DNA from 3 places in the Rhizobium sp. CRRU65 genome. Region 2 is predicted to be linked to each of the others. Evidence: predicted binding sites of a transcription regulator. Region 2 holds the regulator's gene; each other region holds the start of a gene.
What was found. Region 2 encodes PhoB, which activates phosphate uptake and scavenging genes when phosphate is short. Its sites were predicted from a motif close to TGTCATNNANCTGTCAT; they were not measured.
Positions count from the first base shown of each region.

Region 1: pstS (phosphate ABC transporter substrate-binding protein PstS) is a predicted target of PhoB. The motif match lies at 4,166-4,182, and genes of this name have one in related genera.
Region 3: ACM5SV_RS33660 (esterase-like activity of phytase family protein) is a predicted target of PhoB. The motif match lies at 1,942-1,958, and genes of this name have one in related genera.

Region 1 covers NZ_JBLYZH010000004.1:356,397-363,520, reverse strand. Annotated here, with positions in the region: gene ACM5SV_RS10780 (cytochrome P450) at 1-276, shown strand, start outside; gene pstB (phosphate ABC transporter ATP-binding protein PstB) at 302-1,108, opposite strand; gene pstA (phosphate ABC transporter permease PstA) at 1,105-1,962, opposite strand; gene pstC (phosphate ABC transporter permease subunit PstC) at 1,965-2,942, opposite strand; gene pstS (phosphate ABC transporter substrate-binding protein PstS) at 3,030-4,052, opposite strand; gene ACM5SV_RS10755 (EAL domain-containing protein) at 4,403-6,532, opposite strand; gene ACM5SV_RS10750 (cupin domain-containing protein) at 6,761-7,105, opposite strand.
Region 2 covers NZ_JBLYZH010000031.1:16,868-23,991, reverse strand. Annotated here, with positions in the region: gene argF (ornithine carbamoyltransferase) at 1-288, opposite strand, end outside; gene ACM5SV_RS35810 (aspartate aminotransferase family protein) at 331-1,530, opposite strand; gene ACM5SV_RS35805 (GcrA family cell cycle regulator) at 1,951-2,484, shown strand; gene phoB (phosphate regulon transcriptional regulator PhoB) at 2,727-3,410, opposite strand; gene phoU (phosphate signaling complex protein PhoU) at 3,545-4,258, opposite strand; gene pstB (phosphate ABC transporter ATP-binding protein PstB) at 4,303-5,118, opposite strand; gene pstA (phosphate ABC transporter permease PstA) at 5,135-6,457, opposite strand; gene pstC (phosphate ABC transporter permease subunit PstC) at 6,454-7,124, opposite strand, start outside.
Region 3 covers NZ_JBLYZH010000024.1:95,257-102,380, forward strand. Annotated here, with positions in the region: gene ACM5SV_RS33645 (ArsR/SmtB family transcription factor) at 1-177, shown strand, start outside; gene ACM5SV_RS33650 (helix-turn-helix transcriptional regulator) at 254-790, shown strand; partial or broken gene ACM5SV_RS33655 (NAD-dependent epimerase/dehydratase family protein) at 888-1,872, shown strand; gene ACM5SV_RS33660 (esterase-like activity of phytase family protein) at 2,119-3,606, shown strand; RNA gene ssrS (6S RNA) at 3,688-3,846, opposite strand; gene ACM5SV_RS33670 (cell division protein ZapA) at 4,184-4,561, opposite strand; gene ACM5SV_RS33675 (DUF4164 domain-containing protein) at 4,577-4,852, opposite strand; gene tkt (transketolase) at 5,175-7,124, shown strand, end outside.

The sequences.
Region 1 (7,124 bases), on a different contig from region 2:
GGCGACAAGGTCAGCCTCATCCTCGCCGCCGCCAATCTCGACCCGGCAAAATTCACCGATCCCCTCACCTTCAAGCCCGACCGCAACGAGGCGGCAAACCTCTCCTTCGGCGCCGGCATCCATTTCTGCATCGGCGCGCCGCTGGCGCGGCTGGAACTCAACGTCGTGCTGCCGATCCTGTTCGAACGGCTGGCCGGTCTGAGGCTGGCAAAGACACCTGTGGTCAAGGATGTCTACCATTTCCACGGGCTGGACCGGCTGGATCTGCAATGGTGATCCATTCCTCCCCCGGGGTCGCAGATCAGCCGTAGCGGCCGGTGATGTAGTCTTCCGTGCGCTTGACCTTCGGCGACTGGAAGATCTCGGCGGTCGGGCCGTATTCCACCAGTTCGCCCAGATACATGAAGGCGGTATTGTCGGAAATGCGGCTTGCCTGCTGCATGTTGTGGGTGACGATGACGATAGTGAACTCCGTCTTCAGCCGGGCGACCAGCTCTTCCACCTTGGCAGTCGAGATCGGGTCGAGGGCGGAGGTCGGCTCGTCGAGGAGAAGCACCTCGGGGCGAAGCGCCACGGCACGCGCGATACAGAGGCGCTGCTGCTGGCCGCCGGAAAGGCCGAGGCCACTGCCCTTCAATTTGTCCTTGACCTCTTCCCAGAGCGCTGCCGAGCGCAGCACCTGCTCGACGCGGACGTCCATCTCGGCCTTGGAGATGCGCTCGTGGTGGCGGATACCGTAGGCGATATTGTCGTAGATCGACATCGGAAAGGGCACCGGCTTCTGGAAGACCATGCCGACGCGGGCGCGCAGTTCGTTCATCGAATAGCCAGGGTCGAGGATGTTCTGGCCGTCGAGCGTGACGGAGCCGGTGGCGCGCATCTTCGGGTAGAGCATGTAGATGCGGTTGAGGATGCGCAGCAGCGTGGACTTGCCGCAGCCGGACGGGCCGATGAGAGCGGAGACCTGACGCTCGGGAAAGCTCAGGGTGACGTCGCGGATCGCGTGGGTTTCGCCGTAATAGAAGTTGACGCCGGTCAGCGCCATCTTGTCGACTCTTGTGGCCAGGTGGGCGGGACGAGGTTCGAAGGCTTTGTTCTCAAGCATCATTTCGTATTCCTGCGGTTGAGGATGGCGCGGGAGCCGACGCTGAGGAGAAGCACGATCGCCGTCATGACAAAGGCACCTGCCCAGGCAAGATTCTGCCATTGCTCATAGGGGCTCATAGCGAACTGGAAGATGACGACGGGAATATTCGCCATCGGCTGCGACATGTCCAAGCTCCAATACTGGTTGTTCAGAGCCGTAAAAAGGAGCGGCGCGGTTTCGCCCGAAATGCGGGCGATCGCAAGGAGGATACCGGTCAGGATACCTGTGGAGGCAGCGCGGTAGAGTATGTTGACCGTTACCTTCCAGCGCGGGATGCCGAGCGAAAGTGCTGCCTCACGCATGACATCAGGAACCAGCCGCAGCATCTCGTCGGTCGTGCGCACCACGACCGGCAGGAAGATGAAGGCGAGCGCGATGCCGCCGGCAAAGCCGGAGAAGCGTGACGTCGGGCGGACGACCAGTTCATAGACAAACAAGCCGATGATGATCGACGGCGCCGAAAGCAGGATATCGTTGACGAAGCGGATTGCCTCGCCAATCTTCTTGCCGCGGCTGAACTCCGACAGGAAGGTGCCGGCCAGCACGCCGATCGGCGTACCGATGATAACAGCGAGAGCGACCATCATCAGGCTGCCCATGAAGGCGTTGGCGAGACCGCCGCCATCTTCGCCGGGCGGCGGCGTCATTTCCGTGACGAGACTGGGGCTGAGCGCGGACAAGCCGTGTATCAGCGTCGTCCAGAGGATCCAAACCAGAAAGACCAGGCCGACCACGGTGGCGATGCCGCAGAGCGACAGTGCGATCATGCTGCCGATCTGGCGACGACGGTATAGGGAACCCGAATGAGTGGTCATGATTACTCTCCCCTCTGTCTTGCCATGCGCACCAGCATGAGCTTGGCGGCCGCCAGAACGATGAAGGTGACAACGAAGAGGATGAGACCGAGCGCCGAGAGCGACGACCTGTAGAGGTCATCCGAAGCTTCGGCAAATTCGTTAGCGAGCGTCGCAGCGATCGACGTGCCGGGCTCCATCAGCGACACCGCGATGTTATGGGTGTTGCCGAGTACGAAGGTGACCGCCATGGTCTCTCCGAGCGCGCGGCCGAGACCAAGGAAGATGCCGCCGACGACCGCGGTGCGGGTGTGCGGGATGACGATGTCGCGCACCACTTCCCACTTGGTCGAACCAAGCGCATAGGCCGATTCCTTCAACTGCGCTGGGACGACCAGGAAGACGTCGCGCGTGACCGAGGAGACGAAGGGGATGATCATGATTGCCAGCACGATGCCCGACGTCAGCATGCCGATGCCGAGCGGGGCGCCAGTGAACAATGCGCCGATTACCGGGATCGGGCCTAGCCAGTCGATCAGCACCGGCTGGACGTAGTCCGACATGAAGGGGGCAAAGGTGAAGAGACCCCACATGCCGTAAATGATGCTGGGGATACCGGCGAGAAGCTCGATGGCACCGCCGATCGGGCCGCGAATGGAGCGCGGCGCAACTTCGGTAATGAAAACGGCGATACCGAGGCTCACGGGAACGCCGATGATCATGGCGAGCGCCGAGGTGACCAGCGTGCCGTAAATCGGTACCAGGCCCGAGAACCGCTGGGCAACCGGATCCCATTCCATGCCGGTCAGGAAGCCAAAGCCGAAGGTCCGGAACGCGAGAAACCCGTCCCAGACCATGGAGAACGCCGCTGTGAAGAGTGCGACAAGAACAAACAGGCCGCAGCCGAAAACTATCCAGTAAAAAATACGATCGCCTGCGGCGCCGTCGCGGCGCTTCACGCCCGCGGTTGTGGCGGGCAGCGATGCCATTGCTTCGCTCATATCCGTACGCTCTGATGCTTTGAGGGGTGTCAAAGACATTCGGGGCGGAAAGCCTCGCTTCCCGCCCCGACCGCAGTTTCGTCAGGATCAGCCCTTGAACGAGGCCGTCCAGTAATCCTCGATCTGCTTCACGAGAGTTTCCGGAAGCGGAACGTAATCGAGGGCAGAGGCTTCCTTCTGGCCGTTTTCGAGCGCCCACTTGAAGAAGGCGAAGGCAGCCTTGGAGCGCGCCGCATCCTTCGGCTCCTTGTACATGATCGCCCAGGTCGTGGCGGTCACCGGCCAGGCTTTTTCGCCCGGAGCATTGGTCATGATCAGGTAGAAGTCCTGAGCCTTGGTCCATTCGGCGCTGGCGGCAGCAGCCGAGAAGCTTTCCGCATTCGGCTTCGGATACTGGCCTGCGGCGTTCTGGATCAGAACGTAGGGCAGTTTGTTCTGCAGGGCGTAGGCGTATTCGACGTAGCCGATCGAATCCTTGACGCGGGTGACGTAAGCGGCGACGCCTTCATTGCCCTTGCCGCCGATACCAACCGGCCAGTTGACGGCGGTCCCTTCGCCGACCTTGCTCTTCCAGTCTTCGTTGACCTTGGAGAAGTAGTTGGTCCAGTTGAAGGAGGTGCCCGAACCGTCCGAACGGTGGACGACGGCGATCTGGCTGTCGGGCAGTTTCAGGCTGGGATTCAGATCGGCGATGGCCTTGTCGTTCCACTTGGTGACATTGCCGAGGTAGATGTCGGCGAGAACCTTGCCCGTGAGCTTCAGTTCGCCCGACTTGATACCCTTGACGTTGATGACGGGCACGATGCCGCCGACGACGAGCGGGAACTGACCAAAGCCGCCAGTCGTCAAGTCTTCCGGCTTCATGGGAGCGTCGGAAGCGCCGAAGTCAACCGTTGCAGCCTTGATCTGGGCGATGCCGCCGCCCGAACCGATCGACTGGTAGTTCAGCTTGTCGCCGGTCTGCTTGTTGTAGTCCGCAGACCATTTGGAGAGGACGGGATAAACGAAGGTGGAGCCGGCGCCGGTGATATCGGCGGCGGACGCCGAAACCGCCAGAGCGGCAACCAGGCCGGCGCCGAGGCAGGCCGAAAGAAGTTTCTTGGTGAGCATATGAAGCGCTTCCCTAATGGATTTGAAAAACAACGAGACCAGCGCCATGGAGGGGGTGTCCATTGTCTGGGGCGCTGAAACGCTCGTCACAGCAGGCGGGCTAGGCGCGTTTTATTACAGTTTGATGACGGAATTTGACGGTTGCAACCGAACGTGAGGCCGTGCCTCAAATGCTGCAGTTGCGGCCTTTTCGTTGAATCGCGGACTTAACAAAGCCTTAGCAAAAACATTGGGATAGATTGACGCATGGCTGTGGTGGATTGCCGCAGCGACGCCTGGAAATGTCGTTTTCAGGATTTCGATATGCCGGGCCGCTCAGGCCCGATGCCGAATTCGTGGCCTTTACGAGATCACGCGGCCGACTCTTCTTGCAGCCTGCTGGATATGTCGCATGCCGACATGGGTTTTCCGAGCATATACCCTTGAAGCTGATCGCAGCCGGCGTCTCGCAAGATCGCCGCCTGACGGCTATTCTCAATACCTTCCGCGGTCACGGGAATCTGCAGAGCAGTCGCCAGGGAGATGGTTGCCCGAAGAATATCGGCGCCATTTGCGGTTTCATCGAGAGCGGACACCAGCGAGCGGTCGATCTTCATGCGATCAAACCCAAACTGCCGCAATGCACCGATGCTGGCGTAGCCGCAGCCAAAATCATCAAGAGCAAACTTTATGCCGACGCGCTTGAGCTGGTCTATCGACCGACGGGCCTGATCCGGATTTGTCATCAGAACGCCCTCAGTGATTTCCAGTGTCAGGCGGTTTGGATTGAAATCCAACTCCTGCAGGATCGTGATCACTTGGGCAGCAAATTCCGGATTGCAGAGCTGGATCGGCGAAACATTCACCGACAAAGTCAGACCGGGCCAGCTCTTGGCATGCCCGATCGACGTTCTCAGCATATGGACGCCAAGGGCATCGATGAGGCCGCATCTTTCAGCAAGAGGGATGAATATTTCCGGGCTGATGTTTCCCGTTGCAGTTTTCCAGCGCGCCAGTGCTTCAAGACCGGTGACAGCACCGGTCGAAGCAGAGACGAGAGGCTGGAAAACGGCTTCGATTGCGCCGCTGACGATGGCGTTTTTCAAGAGACCTTCCAGCTCGGCGACCCGTATGCGTTCCCGGTCCAGTTCGGGGTCGTATTCAATCGCCTGACCTTTGCCATTTGCCTTGGCACGATAGAGGGCCATGTCGGCTCTGCGAAGAAGCTCCAAAGGCGATATGTCTCCATCGCGCGCCGCAGCTCCGATGCTTGCGCCAACTTCGATCGTTCGCCCGTCAATTTTGAAGGGCTCGGCAAACAGCGCCAGAATCGCCTCTTCGATCTCTTCGCCTGCAGTGGATCCAACGTGCACCAGCGCGAATTCATCGCCTCCCAGCCGGGCCGCGGCCAGGACTTCGGGATGACTGGTCATCAGCGCGTTCGAGACGATCCGGATCAAATCATCCCCAACCGCATGTCCCCAAGCATCGTTGACCGCCTTGAAGCCGTCGAGGTCAACCAAGTAAAGCCGCGGCGATGAAGGATCCCGGCTCTCCAGATCCTCCAGCAGGCGGAGAAGCCCCTGTCTGTTCAACAAGCCACTCAAGCTGTCATGGCTCGCTTCGAAGCGAGCTGTTTGCGCCAGTTGGCGCAGGCGCCGCGCCTCGGATGCGCCAACCAACAGAACGCCGATCAAGAATAGTGAAAGGATGACGGTAGAAGCTGCAACATAGGGATAGACCTGATGAAACACGGCGCTTCCGGGGGCTTTGCTCGGCCAAACGAGATAGCCGATGACGGCTCCCTTCATGTCGGTGATCGGCGTGTTCAGGGATCCCGGCTTGGGGGTCGTCTCGAGGCTCAGCCCCTCGAGTTCATGTTCGTTGGAGAGAGTGTCGAGAACCTCCGACGTAAACTCCTTATAGAAACTCAGCACGCTGAACTTCGGAACCTCGGCGGCGGTCTCGAACGGCTGGATCGCCTGCGAGGCGATCAGCGCTATACCGCTTTCGGTCTTGATGAAATTGACCACCGGCGCCTTCGCCGGAGCGGCAGCAGCATTGATCTGCTGATAAAAAGCTTCCCCGAAAAACGTGCTCGGCTGGAAGGGCTTGCCTTTGGCATAGGCCGAGACGATCGAAGACCGGTCAGGGCCGGTCACGATCGCGCCGTCATAAAGCGCATAATCCTCGCTGGTTTTTCCCCAATTCTCATAGGCCCAATCCGCAGCGGCCGGAGATGAGACCGCACTATAGGCATCGTCCCATATGGCATTGTCCGTCGTTGTCCCGCTCAGGCGAGCCACAAAGGCTGCGACCGCCGCGCGGGCGGCGCGACTGGCCCTGGCATCGTCGATCTCGTTCACTGAGCGGGTCATGGTGACGACGACATGCGCCATCAGGCCAGTCAATACGAGGGCGACGACAAGGAAACAGACGGTTGTCGCAATGATGGAAGACGTTTGAGTCCGAACGTGCCTGGCTGCAAGATTCGACGACATGCAAATTCCGCAAAGATTAATTGCAAGGCCATGTCTGTGGGACGGCAGGAGACATCATGTCCGCAATGCGCTGCAGATAAGGTTTAGCATTTGCCGATGTAGGCCCGATTAATGGGTTTGGTTAAAAGCGTGCTATCCGGGAAAGAGGCGCCGCCATTCGCAGAAACGGGCCGTCATCGCCGCAAATCGGGACCGTCCGCCATCGTCAGCGTCGGTCTGCTGGCCCGCTCAAACCTTGATCACATAGTCCTTGCGAGTCGTTTCAACGACTTCCCACGTTCCCTTGAAGCCGGGTCTGAGGATCATCCGGTCGCCCGCCTTCAGATGAACCGGCTCACCGCTGTCCTCCGTCACGATCGAATGGCCGGACAGCAGGCTGAAATATTCCCACTCCTCGTAGACGATCCGCCACTTGCCCGGTGTCGCCTCCCAAATACCGGAATAGAGGCCGCCTTCGGCCTCCTCCAGATTCCAGGTACGGAAATGCGGATCGCCGGAGATAATCCGATCGGCTTCAGGGGCGCCGAACTCGGGTTCGACGCCGTCGATGCTGAAGGTGAGAAAGTTTGTCATGGTCACCATAGACTTCGTT
Region 2 (7,124 bases):
ACGCGACAGCACCTTGGCGGTGTCGCCGATCGTCTCGGCGCGGCCGAGCTGCATCTCGGTGCCGGACAGGAACAGCGTTTCGCCGCCGAGCTGGCGCATGCCGACGTCGAAGGAGACGCGGGTGCGCGTCGACGGCTTCTCGAAGATCATCGCCAGCATCTTGCCGGCGAGCGGCTTGTCGCCCTGGCCCGCCTTGAAGGCCTGCTTGCGGGCGAGCGCATCGTTCATGATCGTTCTGAGATCGGCTGATGTGACCGCCGAAAGATCGAGGAAGTGTTTAGGGCTCATATCGTCTTCTTACCTGTGCTGCGCCCGAAGGCGGCAATTTCTTCAAGCCGTCTTCTTGACCTTGGAGGCGCGAATGCTCTCGGCGGCGCGCTCGACGCGGGAAAGGCCCTCGCGGGCTTCCTCGGCGGTGACCACGAGCGGCGGAAGAAGGCGGATGACATTGTCGCCGGCAGGCACGCCGAGCAGATGGGCGGCGCGGATCGCCTGCAGCAGTTCGGCTGAGGGAACGGCAGCCTTGATGCCGAGCAAAAGCCCTTCGCCGCGCACGTCCTCGATCACATCGGGATAACGATCCTTCAGCGAGGCGAGGCCCTGGCGGAAGACAAGTGCTACGTCGCGCACCTGCTGGAGGAAGCCATCGGCAAGGATGATGTCGAGCACGGCGCTGCCGACGGCCATGGCAAGCGGATTGCCGCCATAGGTCGAGCCATGCGTACCGGCCTTCATGCCGGAGGCGGCCTCTGATGTGGCAAGGCAGGCGCCGAGCGGGAAACCGCCGCCGATGCCCTTGGCGACAGCCATGATGTCGGGGGTGACGCCCGACCATTCATGGGCGAAGAGCTTGCCGGTGCGGCCGACGCCGGTCTGGACTTCGTCGAGGATCAACAGCAGGCCGTTCTCGTCGCAGAGCTGGCGAAGCGCCTTCATGAACTCAGGCGTGGCAGGACGGACGCCGCCCTCGCCCTGCACCGGCTCGATGAGGATGCCAGCCGTGGCATCGGTGATCGCGGCGCGGACCGCTTCGATGTCGCCGAAAGCCACCTGATCGAAACCCGGCGCCTTGGGGCCGAAACCTTCGAGATATTTTTCCTGGCCACCGGCGGCGATCGTCGCCAGCGTCCGTCCGTGGAAGGCGCCTTCGAAGGTGATGATATGGAAGCGCTCGGGATGGCCCTTGGAAAACTGGTAGCGGCGCGCCGTCTTGATCGCGCATTCGAGCGCCTCGGCGCCCGAATTGGTGAAGAACACCTTGTCGGCGAAGGTAGCGTCCGTCAGCCGTTTTGCCAGACGCTCCTGGCCGGGGATCTCATAGATGTTCGACAGGTGCCAGACCTTGTCTGCCTGCTCCTTCAGTGCGCCGACCACATGCGGATTGCTGTGGCCGACGGAGGTGACGGCGACGCCGGCGCCGAAATCGAGATATCGCTCGCCAGTTTCGGTGATCAGCCATACGCCCTCGCCTCGCTCGAACCGCAGCGGGGCACGAGAATAGGTGTCATAAAGCGGCGCGGCTTCAGCCATGGCGCGATCTCCATCAAAGTTGCCGGGCAATGACTCCGGCTAAGGAAACCAGGCCCGAAAAATCAAAAATGCCGCCTTGCGGCGGCGAGTGGCACTATTTCCTTTTCGCGCTGCAATGTCAACAAAACGGCGCCCTTAGCGTATGCAGCACAGGTGTACAGCGGCATTTTCAGTCTTCAACAGGCATTATTGCAGAAATGCCACGCAGGGACAGCAAGTTGGGGAAAACTACGAATTCGATTCATCCGGATTCATGCGACTCTTGTCACGGAGTCAGGCTCACACTAGGTTAAAGATCAATTACTAGACTGCATGCGGCGGAACTAGTCACCAAAATTGATCAAGCGTTTCTTGTTTCGGAGCTCCCGGGACAACGGTGAGGGATTCTGCCATCACCAACGCAAAAGGTGGAGACAGGGCATGAACTGGACAGACGAGCGGGTCGAGAAACTCAAGAAGCTTTGGGCCGAAGGACTGAGCGCGAGCCAGATCGCGGCACAACTTGGCGGTGTCAGCCGAAACGCGGTCATCGGTAAAGTGCACCGGCTGTGCCTTCCCGGCCGTGCCAAGGCCGGCGGCACCAACACCGCGGCGCGAACGCCGAAGCGCAATACATCGGCGCCGCGCGCGCCGAACTTCGCCTCTCGCATCACCACCCGCACCGTCACCCGCCAGCAGGGCGCGACGATGCTGAAGGAAGAGATCGAGATCGAAACGATCGAGGAAATGGAATACGTGCCGAGAGGCAATGTGGTGGTGCCGATTTCCCGCCGCCTCGGCCTGACGGAACTGACCGAACGCACCTGCAAGTGGCCGGTCGGCGATCCGCTGAAGGATGACTTCCATTTCTGCGGCTGCGAGTCCCCCGACAATTCGCCCTATTGCGGTTATCACCAGAAGCTTGCCTACCAGCCGGTGAATGAACGCCGCCGGGCAGCGGCGCGGGCCAGCTGAACGGGCTGACCATCGTTAGAATGCAGAAAACGGGCCGAGTGGCCCGTTTTTTTATGCGCGGATGGAAGCTCAGGTTTCCCTCCGTCATGCTCGGCCTTGTGCCGAGCATCTGATCACCTCAACTACTTGAGGGAAAAAACTTTATTTTCAAATACTTCATTTGGCGTGCGCAGATCCTCGGCACAAGGCCGAGGATGACGTCGCGGGTTTTGCCAGGGCTCAGCAGGCTCAGATGAAAGCCCTCAGGCTTCCATCGAATAACCGGCGCCGCGGACGGTGCGGATGACGTCCTGCATGTTGGAGAAATTCAGCGCCTTGCGCAGGCGGCCGACATGGACGTCGACGGTGCGCTCGTCGACATAGATATCGTGGCCCCAGACACCATCCAACAGCTGTGAGCGGGAGAAGACCCGGCCCGGCGACGACATCAGGAATTCCAGCAGGCGGAATTCGGTGGGGCCGAGGCGGACTTCGCGGGTCTTGCGATGGACGCGATGGGTCTCACGGTCGAGCTCGATGTCACCGCATTTCAGCACCGTCGACAGCACCTCGGGACGGGCGCGACGCAGCATCGCCTTGACGCGGGCAACGAGTTCGGGGGTCGAAAAGGGCTTGACGACATAATCGTCGGCGCCCGTCGACAATCCGCGGACACGCTCGCTCTCTTCGCCGCGCGCCGTCAGCATGATGATCGGCAGACGCTCGGTCTCCGGCCGCATGCGCAGGCGCCGGCAGAGCTCGATGCCGGAGACGCCGGGCAGCATCCAATCAAGGATGAGAAGATCGGGCGTGCGCTCCTGAAGCCGCATTTCGGCTTCGTCGCCACGAAGGATGGTATCGACCTCGAAGCCTTCCGCTTCGAGATTGTAGCGAAGAAGCACGCTGAGGGCTTCCTCGTCTTCAACAACTGCAACTCTCGGGATCATGCGTGTCGGTCTCCTCGCGCATGATCCTTAAACCAGGGTGATTTAAGCAATGCATCCTGCGCAAATTTAAAAATTGGCTGCGACCTCTTTGCGCGCCCGGACGGGCGCGCACGCAAGCGGCGGGGTGTGGGCAGTTATTCGGTGACCGCGCCGACGGTGTTGGCGCTGTCGTCCTTCGGCCGATCGCCTTCCGGCTGCGCGCCTGTCGTCATGTAATAGATCGTCTCGGCGATGTTGGTGGCGTGGTCGCCGATGCGCTCGATGTTCTTGGCGCAGAAGAGAAGATGCGTGCAGCTGGTGATGTTGCGCGGATCTTCCATCATGTAGGTCAGGAGCTCGCGGAACAGCGAGGTGTACATCGCGTCGATCTCGTTGTCGCGTTCGCGGATCGCATTCGCCTTGTCGGCGGAACGATTGGTGTAGACGTCGAGCACTTCCTTGAGCTGGACGAGCGCCAGCTCGGACAGATGCTCGAGGCCGCGGGCGAGCTTGCGGGGAACGCCGGTGCTTTGGACGGCGATGACGCGCTTGGCAGTGTTCTTGCCGAGGTCGCCGACGCGTTCGAGATCGGCGGCGATGCGGATCGAACCCATGATTTCGCGCAGGTCCGCGGCCATCGGCTGGCGGCGGGCGATGGTGACGATCGCCTTGTCGCCGATTTCGCGTTCGGCGTGATCGAGGATCACATCGTCGGAGATGACCTTCTGCGCCAGCGCGGTATCGCCGTTGACGAGCGCCCGTACGGCTTCGGCGACCATCTGCTCGGCCAGGCCGCCCATTTCGGAAATCCGCCTGGACAGGAACTTCAGATCATCATCATAGGCAGAATAAATATGTGTCGATGCCATGGGGCTTTATCCTCGAATAACGGAAAGGCTTGGTGACGCCAAAATCAGCCGAAGCGACCCATGATATAGTCCTGGGTGCGCGGATCGTCGGGATTGGTGAACATCTTGTCGGTGTCGTTCTCCTCGACGAGATTGCCGAGGTGGAACATGGCGGTGCGCTGCGAAACACGCGCGGCCTGCTGCATGGAATGGGTGACGATGACGATCGTGTAGTTCTCGCGCAGCTCGTGGATCAGCTCCTCGACCTTGGCGGTGGCGATCGGGTCGAGCGCCGAGCAGGGCTCGTCCATCAGGATGACTTCCGGGCTGACGGCGACGGCACGGGCAATGCAGAGGCGCTGCTGCTGACCGCCCGACAGGCCGGTGCCGGATTCGTGCACGCGGTCCTTGACCTCGTTCCAGAGACCGGCGCGCTGCAGGCTGGTCTCGACGATCTGGTCGAGATCGGCCTTCGACTTGGCAAGGCCATGGATGCGCGGGCCATAGGAGACGTTTTCATAGATCGTCTTCGGGAACGGGTTCGGCTTCTGGAAGACCATGCCGACGCGGGCACGAAGTTCGACGACGTCGATATCGGGATCATAGATATCGTCGGTATCCAGCGTGATCTTGCCGGTGACGCGGCAGCCGTCGATCGTGTCGTTCATGCGGTTGAGGCTACGCAGGAAGGTCGACTTGCCGCAGCCGGACGGGCCGATCAGGGCGGTTACGGTGTTTTCGCGGATGTTCAGGTTCACATCGAATAGCGCGCGCTTTTCGCCGTAGTAAACCGAGACATCCTTTCCGATCATCTTATACGGGACGTTGCTCATCTTGTGATCCAGCGCCTTTTCAACTGCAGCTTCCGTCAACATGTTCATGATCTTGTAACTCCGTTTACCAGCGGCGCTCGAAGCGACGACGCAAGAGGATGGCGCCCATGTTCATGACGATCAGGAACAGGAGCAGGACGATGATGGCACCCGAAGTACGCTCAACGAAGGCACGTTCGGCCTCGTTGGCCCACATATAGACCTGTACGGGCAGAGCCGTCGAGGGATCGAGCGGTGTCGTCGGCGCGTTGGCGACGAAGGCGACCATGCCGATCAGAAGCAGCGGCGCGGTTTCGCCGAGCGCATGCGCCAGGCCGATGATCGTGCCGGTGAGGATGCCGGGCATGGCGAGCGGCAGAACATGGTGGAACACCATCTGCATCTTCGAAGCGCCGAGGCCGAGGGCCGCGGCGCGGATCGACGGCGGCACGGCGCGAAGGGCGGCGCGCGTCGCGATGATGATCGTCGGCAGGGTCATCAGCGTCAGCACCAGGCCGCCGACCAGCGAGGCCGAGCGCGGCAGGCCGATGAAGTTGATGAAGACGGAAAGACCGAGCAGACCGTAGACGATCGAGGGGACCGCAGCGAGGTTGTTGATGTTGACCTCGATCAGGTCCGTCAGCTTGTTCTTCGGTGCGAACTCCTCGAGATAGATCGAGGCGGCGACGCCGATCGGCAGAGCAAGCACGAGGACGATCAGCATCAGGTAGAGCGAGCCGATCAGGGCGACGCCCAGGCCCGCGGCCTCCGGACGGCTGGAATTGCCGTTGACGAAGAGGCCGGTATTGAACTGCTTGTGGAGAGCGCCGCTCGCCTTCAACTCGTTCATCCAGCCGACCTGCTTGTCGTTGACCTTGCGGTTCTTCTCATCGACCGACAGATCGATCTGGCCCTTGTTGGCGCTGTCGACATTGGCGTCGGCAAGCACCGTGACATTGACCGTCTTGCCGATGATGGACGGATCGGCGACGACCATGTCGCGCAGCTGGACCGGCGCACCCTTGGAGAGCATGGCGGATGCATCGCGCACATCGGGACGGCTCGCGGCATTGACGTTCAGCTGCTTGACGATCGCGTCGCGCAGGAGAACCGGATAATTGGCGGCGATCAACACCGAAGGGTCGGTCGCACGCTTGTTGTTCGGGTCGATCGTCTTCTCGGAGAATTCGATCGGCAGGGTGATCGCCGTCTGCTGGAAGGCGGTATAGCCCTTGCCGATCACCGTCCACAGCAGGATGAACAGGAAGACGAGACCGAAGGTGATGGCGGCGATGCCATAGGCCTGGAACCGGCGCTCGGCGGCATAGCGGCGCTTGATGCCGATATCGCGGCGCACCGGCGCCTTGGAAACGGTGACGCCTGATGTGGGAGAAACAATATCCGTCATTCGTACTGCTCCCGGTATTTGCGCACGATGTAGAGCGCATAGATATTGAGGCAAAGCGTGATGCAGAACAGGGTGATGCCAAGGGCGAAGGCAACCAGCGTCTGCGGCGAGGTGAACTCAAGGTCGCCGGTCAGCTGGTTGACGATCTTGACGGTCACCGTCGTCATCGGCTCGAAGGGGTTGATCTGGATGCGGGCGGCGACACCGGCGGCCAGCACGACGATCATGGTTTCGCCGATGGCGCGCGAGGCGGTCATCAGCAAGGCGCCGACAATGCCGGGAAGAGCGGCCGGCAAAACCACTTTCTTGATGGTTTCGGAGCGTGTGGCACCAAGACCGAGCGAACCGTCACGCAAGGTCCGCGGCACGGCGGTGATGATGTCGTCCGACAGCGAGGAGACGTAAGGGATCAGCATGATGCCCATGACGATGCCGGCCGTCAGAACGCTCTGCGCCTGGATGAAGTTGCTGTAGTTGCCGGACAGAAGGCCGCTGATCTGGGCAGAGAAATCGCGCAGGAACGGGCCGACGGTGACGAGCGCGAAGAAGCCGTAGACGATCGTCGGAATGCCGGCGAGCACTTCGAGGAGCGGTTTGGCGACGCCGCGCAGCTTCGGCGAGGCGTATTCGGCCATGTAGATGGCGGCAAAGAGGCCGACCGGCACGG
Region 3 (7,124 bases), on a different contig from region 2:
AAGGTACTGGAAGAGGCCGATCTGGTCATCGCCAGGAAGGAAGGCCGCGAGCGCTGGAACCATCTGAACAGCCTGCCGATCAAGCACATCTATGACCGCTGGATCAGCGCCTATGCCGGCCATGCGCTCTCTATCCTCGACCGGCTGAAAGGCGACCTGGAAGGTCAGCCCGAATAATGACCCGGCGTCAAACCGCCTTGCCGCCCGCCCCGCCGAAGCCTTATGCTGCAAAAAACGACACGGGATCAGACGGATGACGATATCCGGAGCCGGCATACGCCGCATGCGGCTGCTGCGGAGCATGAAGCAGGAACATCTCGCCGAACTCCTCGGCGTCAACCAGGCGACGATCTCACGCTGGGAGCGCGATAAGCTCGCCCTTTCGCCCGAACAGGCTATCAAGCTGGAACGGATTTTCGCCTCGCCGCCACATGCAGCAGTCGATGCGGCGCTGAAGGGGCTGGTCGAGGATTCCGTCCGGCCGGTGCATCTGATCTGCGACCGCACCCACCGGCTGCTCGCCGCCTCTCGCCCGCGGCAGGCGGAGTGCCGGGCGCCGCTCGGCGCCTTTCTCGGCCGCTCTCTATTCTCCTACGCCTCCGCCGAGATCGCCGCCGCCGAGCAGTCGCTGGAGGAGCGCGGCTGGCATGCGGGCAGGCTCTCGTCGCTGACGCTTGATACCGGCGCCAACGGCAATGCGCTGCTGCCGATCGCCGCCGGCCGCGTGACCTGGGAACGGATCATGCTTTCCGATTGCAGCGCCGGCCGCCTCGTCACGACCATCGGCTGAGCCTGCAGCTTTCCTGCACGCCCATGCATAATTTATGCGTTGCCTGAAAACCTTAGTCTTTATAGCGTCCGCCGCCGAACGGTCAGGAGACGATGTGATGACGATACTGGTGACGGGAAGTGCCGGCCATCTCGGCGAGGCGCTGATGCAGACCTTGAGGGCGGAAAGCCGCTGGGTGCGCGGCATCGATATCAAGCCCTCGGCTTTTACCGACATGGTCGGCTCGATCAGTGATCGCGCCTTCGTCCGCCAGGCGATGTCGGGCATCAGCCACGTCATCCATGCCGCGACGTTGCACAAACCGCATGTGGCGACCCACGGCAATTATGATTTCCTCGACACCAATATCGCCGGCACTCTGCACCTGCTCGAAGAGGCGACCACCGCAGGCGTCGCAAGCTTCGTCTTCACCAGCACCACCAGCACCTTCGGTGCGGCATTGACGCCGGCTGCCGGCGAACCGGCGGCATGGGTGACCGAGGACGTGCTTCCCGTCGCGAAAAACATCTACGGCGTGACGAAACTCGCCGCCGAAGGTCTGTGCGAACTCTTCGCCCGCAAATCCGGCCTGCCGGTCGCCATTCTCAGGACTTCGCGTTTCTTTCCCGAAAATGACGACGATCCTGACATTCGCAACGGCTATTTGGCAGAGAACGCCCAGGCCAATGAGCTTCTTCACCGCCGCGTCGATATCAGCGACGTGGTCGGCGCCCATCTGCTGGCGCTCGAAAAGGCGCCGGCAATTGGCTTTGGCCGCTACATCATCTCCGCCACGACGCCGTTTTCGGCAAATGATCTCGCCGCGATCCGGCGCGACGCGCCTCACGTCGTCGAACGACTGTTCCAGGGTGCAGGCGCCCTTTACGCATCACGCGGCTGGAAGATGTTTCCTTCGCTCGACCGTGTCTATGTCAACGAACGCGCAAGGCGGGAACTCGGCTGGCAGCCGCGATATGATTTCCGTTTCGTGCTCGATTGCCTGCGCGACAACAGGGAGTGGCGAAGCCCTTTGGCGCTGAATTGTCGGCTCCAAGGGCTACCACGATGAGGTCTTCGCCGAAGGGCCTTACCCGGTCGGATAGAGCAGCGAGCTGCAATGCGGACACGCGAAAGCCCGACTTCCTCTCCAGCATGACGCTATCGCTGAGAAGTGTCATCCAGATATCACGATCCCGTCATAGACCGTCTGCCGGGGATATGGGGCGACGAAATCCAGGGCGTGTTGCGCCATCGGGAAATCGAATCCAGGCCGGGGTGTCATTTGAAGCGGTGTCCAGCCTGCGGGCGGAAGCCGTTTCGAGAGCGCTTTTGACCGAGAGGGTATTTCCATGAAGAATGTCAGACCTTACACAGCGCGAATTTTCGCCGCGGTTCTCGCGGCATCCGCCGCCGTGCCAGTCGTCGCAATGGCCGAGAATTCCGCCACCGTCGGCGGCCTCACCTTCGTCAACAAGGGCCTGGTGGGCATCGGCCGCATTCCGGCCAACCAGCGTGACAAATTCGGCGAGACCTTCGGTTCCGGCTCGGGCATGGCGATCGATCCCGCCGCCTGGAGCCGCGACGGCGCCGGCTACAAGGGCACGCTCTACCTGTTGCCCGACCGCGGTTACAACGCCGTCGGCACCGTTGATTACCGGACACGTCTGAACACCATCTCGATCGGCCTGACGCCGACCGCTCCGGGTGCGGCACCCGAGGTTGGCAAGGAACAGTCGGGCGTCGACGCAAGGCTCGTCGATTCCACACTCTTCGTCGACGACAGGGGCGGCGACATGACCGGTCTCGACCCGGAATCCGGCGTCCGCCCCGCTGCCGGTGATTTTCCGCCGCTGCCGCAGGCGACGAACGGCAAGATCGCGCTCGACAATGAAGCCATCATCCGCATGGCCGACGGCAGCATGTTCGTCAGCGACGAATATGGTCCTTATATCTATCACTTCTCCGCTGACGGCCACCTGCTCTCCGCCACCCAGCCGCCGAAGGCGCTTTTGCCGATGCGCAAGGGCGCGTTGAGCTTTGCCTCCAACAATCCCGGCCCCGGCGCCTCCGCTCCGGACCCGAAAGATCCGGAGACCGGCCGCCAGAACAACCAGGGTCTCGAAGGCATGGCGATGACGCCTGATGGTAAGTTCATCATCGCTGTGCTGCAATCGGCTACCCGCCAGGACGGCGGCGATTCCGGCTCGACCCGGCAGAATACCCGCGCGCTGATCTATGACGCCGCCGATCCCGATCACCTGAAACTGATGCACGAATATGTCGTGCCGCTGCCGGTCTTCAAGGACGCCAAGGACAAGACGATGATCGCCGCCGAGAGCGAAATCATTGCTCTTTCCGACAAGACCTTCCTGATGCTCGCCCGTGACAGCGGCAACGGCCAGGGCCTGAAGGGCGACATCTCGCTCTACCGCAAGGTCGACATCGTCGACGTTTCCGCCGCGACCGACATTGCCGGCAGCAATTTCGATGACGGCAAGCCGATCGCGCCGAAGGGCGTCATCGATCCCTCGCTGACGCCGGCGACGCTGACACCCTTCATCGACCTCAACGACAAGGTCGACCTCGACCGCTTCGGCCTGCACAACGGCGCGCCGAACGACAAGAACAATCTGTCGGAAAAATGGGAAGCCATGGGTCTGGCGAGCGTTCTCAACCCGAACCTGCCGGACGACTACTTCCTGTTCGTCGCCAATGACAACGACTTTTTGACGCAGGATGGTTTCCAGGTGGGTGCCGCCTACAAGGCCGACGGCGGTGCCGACGTCGACACAATGTTCCAGGTCTTCCAGGTCACCCTTCCAGGTCTGAAGAAGTAACGGACGCGCTGAAGAAGGGCGAACGGGCAACCCGCGTTCGCCCGCCATATCCGGCGTCTTCGCTGAAAATGGAAGGAAAGGGTGCGATCCACGACCACCGATGGATGTTTACGATCCTGGGTGCCTACAAACGTAGGTGGGCGCCGTGTGTCCAGGCCCACGGGCCTGGCCAGGGACAGCTCCCTTTGGATCGAGTATGGCCCCAGGGATTGTGGTTCCTGTCGAGAGGCGCAGACCGCATGGCGATATATAAGGTTGTTTGCGCTGCCGCGCCAGTGGCGACGGAAGGCCGCCCCTATTTAATTAGAGGCTTTCCTGGTCAGATTGAAGCATTCTGCCGGAGCAGGTTTTCGTCAGGGCAGAGGCGATTGGCGAAGGGCATACCTCTTGGTACGTCCGAGCCGATCGCCTTTGGCCTGGCGGAAAGATGCCCGGCCCTTCGGGTTGGCTGAAACGGGCCGGCTGATCGACCGGCCGGCTTGGCCGTAGAGCCGGGCTACGACACGCCGGCCGGTCGACCATCCGACTCCGTTTGAGCCAACAGAATGCTTCAATCTGACCAGGAAAGGCTCTAGGATCAATTGAGTTCGGGGGCGGACCGGCCATTCAGCTTGTCGGTGATGCCGCGGATGCGGCTCGACACTTCGCTCAGCGCTGCGGCAAGATTTTCCTCGGTCCGGGCGGTGGCTGCAAGCACCGTATCGCGATTGCCGCGCAGCGTCTCGAGCTCGGACTCCAATCCGGCGACGCGGCGCGTCAACTCGGCAATCTCGTCCGTGATCATGATGCCGGCCATGACGGTGATCCTCAGATCGCCGATTTCGCCGAACTGATCCTTGAGATGGCCGACATAGCGGTCGAAACGGGTGGCGAGATCGGTCAGGTGATCCTCCTGCCCTTCCTCGCAGGCCATGCGATAGGCCTTGCCGTCGATCGTTACCGTCACCTGCGCCATGCCAAACTCTTCCTATCAGCGATCCAGAACCGCGCGGATCGTTTCCATGGCCGTCACCAGCCGCCGCGATACCTCGCGATTAACCTCTTCCAGCCGGTTGGCGCGGAATTCGGCCTGGTCGAGCTCCTGCGCCAGGCGCGAGCGGTCGGCGTGTACACGCCGCACCTCGCCCTCGATCTCGCCCTGCTCGCGCTGCCGTTCGACGCGCATGTCGACGGCGTTTTCGAGGCTCGATATCGCCTGTCTCAATTCGTTGAGCGCTGCTTCCATGGTTTTGCCTGTGGGCATCATGTCTTTCCGATTCCCGCGCAGGATCCGCGAATCGGCACGCCGCGCCGATCCTGCGATTTCAAAAGGATATGCAGCTCGCTAACGGCCCGTCAATAAATCCTGTCACTTGCCCACCGGCCTATCCTGTGGATGAGCGTTTTACACATCGATTTCGTCATTTGTACAATCGCGTGATCAAATGTCAAAAATCGCCGCTTCCCGCCCGGATTTGACCTGCCATTTATTGACTTGCCCGTCCCAACTGCTATGTCTCTGCCGCTTTCACTCGATGGTCTTGGAGGCTCGAGGCCATCCCCCGACACCCGGAACTTGCGGAAAAGCCATGACCTCTCCCGAACAACACGACCGGATGGCGAATGCGATCCGTTTTCTTGCCATGGACGCCGTTGAAAAGGCGAACTCCGGCCACCCGGGCATGCCGATGGGCATGGCCGACGTGGCAACGGTCCTGTTCACCAAATATCTGAAGTTCGATCCGAAGAAGCCGCACTGGCCGAACCGCGATCGCTTCGTGCTGTCGGCCGGCCATGGCTCGATGCTGCTCTATTCGGTGCTGTATCTGACCGGCTATCCTGACATGACGATCGAAGATCTGAAGCAGTTCCGCCAGCTCGGTTCGAAGACCGCCGGCCACCCGGAATACGGTCATGCCACCGGCATCGAAACGACGACCGGTCCGCTCGGCCAGGGCATTGCCAATTCCGTCGGCATGGCGATTGCCGAACGCAAGCTGCGCGAGGAGTTCGGCTCCGATCTCCAGGATCACTATACCTATGCAATCTGCGGCGACGGCTGCCTGATGGAGGGCATCAGCCACGAAGCCATCGCGCTCGCCGGCCACCTGAAGCTCAACAAGCTCGTCCTGTTCTGGGACAATAACTCGATCACCATCGACGGCGCCGTGTCGCTGTCGGATTCCACCGACCAGGTCGCCCGCTTCAAGGCGGTTCACTGGAACACGATCGAGATCGACGGTCACGATCAGGCCGCTATCGCCGACGCGATCGAAGCTGCCCACAAGTCCGACCGGCCGACCTTCATCGCCTGCAAGACGATCATCGGCTTCGGCGCCCCGAACAAGCAGGGCACCCACAAGGTCCACGGCAACCCGCTCGGCGCCGAAGAAATCGCAGCCACCCGCAAGGCACTGAACTGGGAAGCCGAAGCCTTCGTCATCCCCTCGGACGTTCTCGACAGCTGGCGTGCAGCCGGCGCGCGCTCCGTTGACCTCGTCAAATCCTGGGAAGACGGCCTCGCCAAGGCTCCGGCCAAAGCCGAGTTCACCCGCCGCATGGCAGGCGAGCTGCCGGAAGGTTTCGACGCCGCGATCAGCACATTTAAGAAGAAGCTCGCCGAGACCAAGCCGACGGTTGCGACCCGCAAGGCTTCGGAAGACGCGCTTGAGGTCATCAACGGCTTCCTGCCGGAAACGCTCGGCGGCTCCGCCGACCTGACGCCGTCGAACAACACCAAGACCAGCCAGATGCATTCGATCACCCCGACGGATTTCGCCGGTCGTTATATGCATTGGGGCATCCGCGAGCATGGCATGGCGTCTGCCATGAACGGCATTGCGCTGCATGGCGGCCTCATCCCCTACAGCGGCGGCTTCCTGATCTTCTCGGATTATTGCCGCCCGCCGATCCGTCTCGCCTCGCTGATGGGCATCCGCGTCATTCACGTCCTGACGCATGACTCGATCGGCGTCGGCGAAGATGGCCCGACGCACCAGCCCGTCGAACAGCTCGCCGGCCTGCGCGCCATCCCGAACCTGATGGTCTTCCGTCCGGCCGACGCCACGGAAACGGCGGAATGCTGGCAGATCGCCATCAAGACGCACAACCGTCCTTCGGGCCTTGCTCTGACGCGCCAGAACCTGCTCGCAGCCCGTACCGAATACAGCGAAAAGAACCTGTGCGAACAGGGTGCCTATGTGCTCGCCGGCAATGCCGACGCCAAGGTGACGATCTTCGCCTCCGGCTCCGAAGTCGAAATCGCCGTTGCAGCCCGTACGGCACTCGAAGCCAAGGGCGTCACCGTCCGCGTCGTATCGGTTCCCTGCACCGAACTGTTCTTCGAGCAGCCGGAAGCCTATCGCAAGGAAATCCTCGGCAACTCGCCAGTCAAGATCGCCGTCGAAGCCGCCGTTCGCGAAGGCTGGGATGCGTTCATCGGACCGGAAGGCACCTTCATCGGCATGAAGAGCTTCGGCGCTTCCGGCCCGGTCAAGGAAGTTTATAAGCATTTCGGCATCACCGCCGACGCCGTCGTT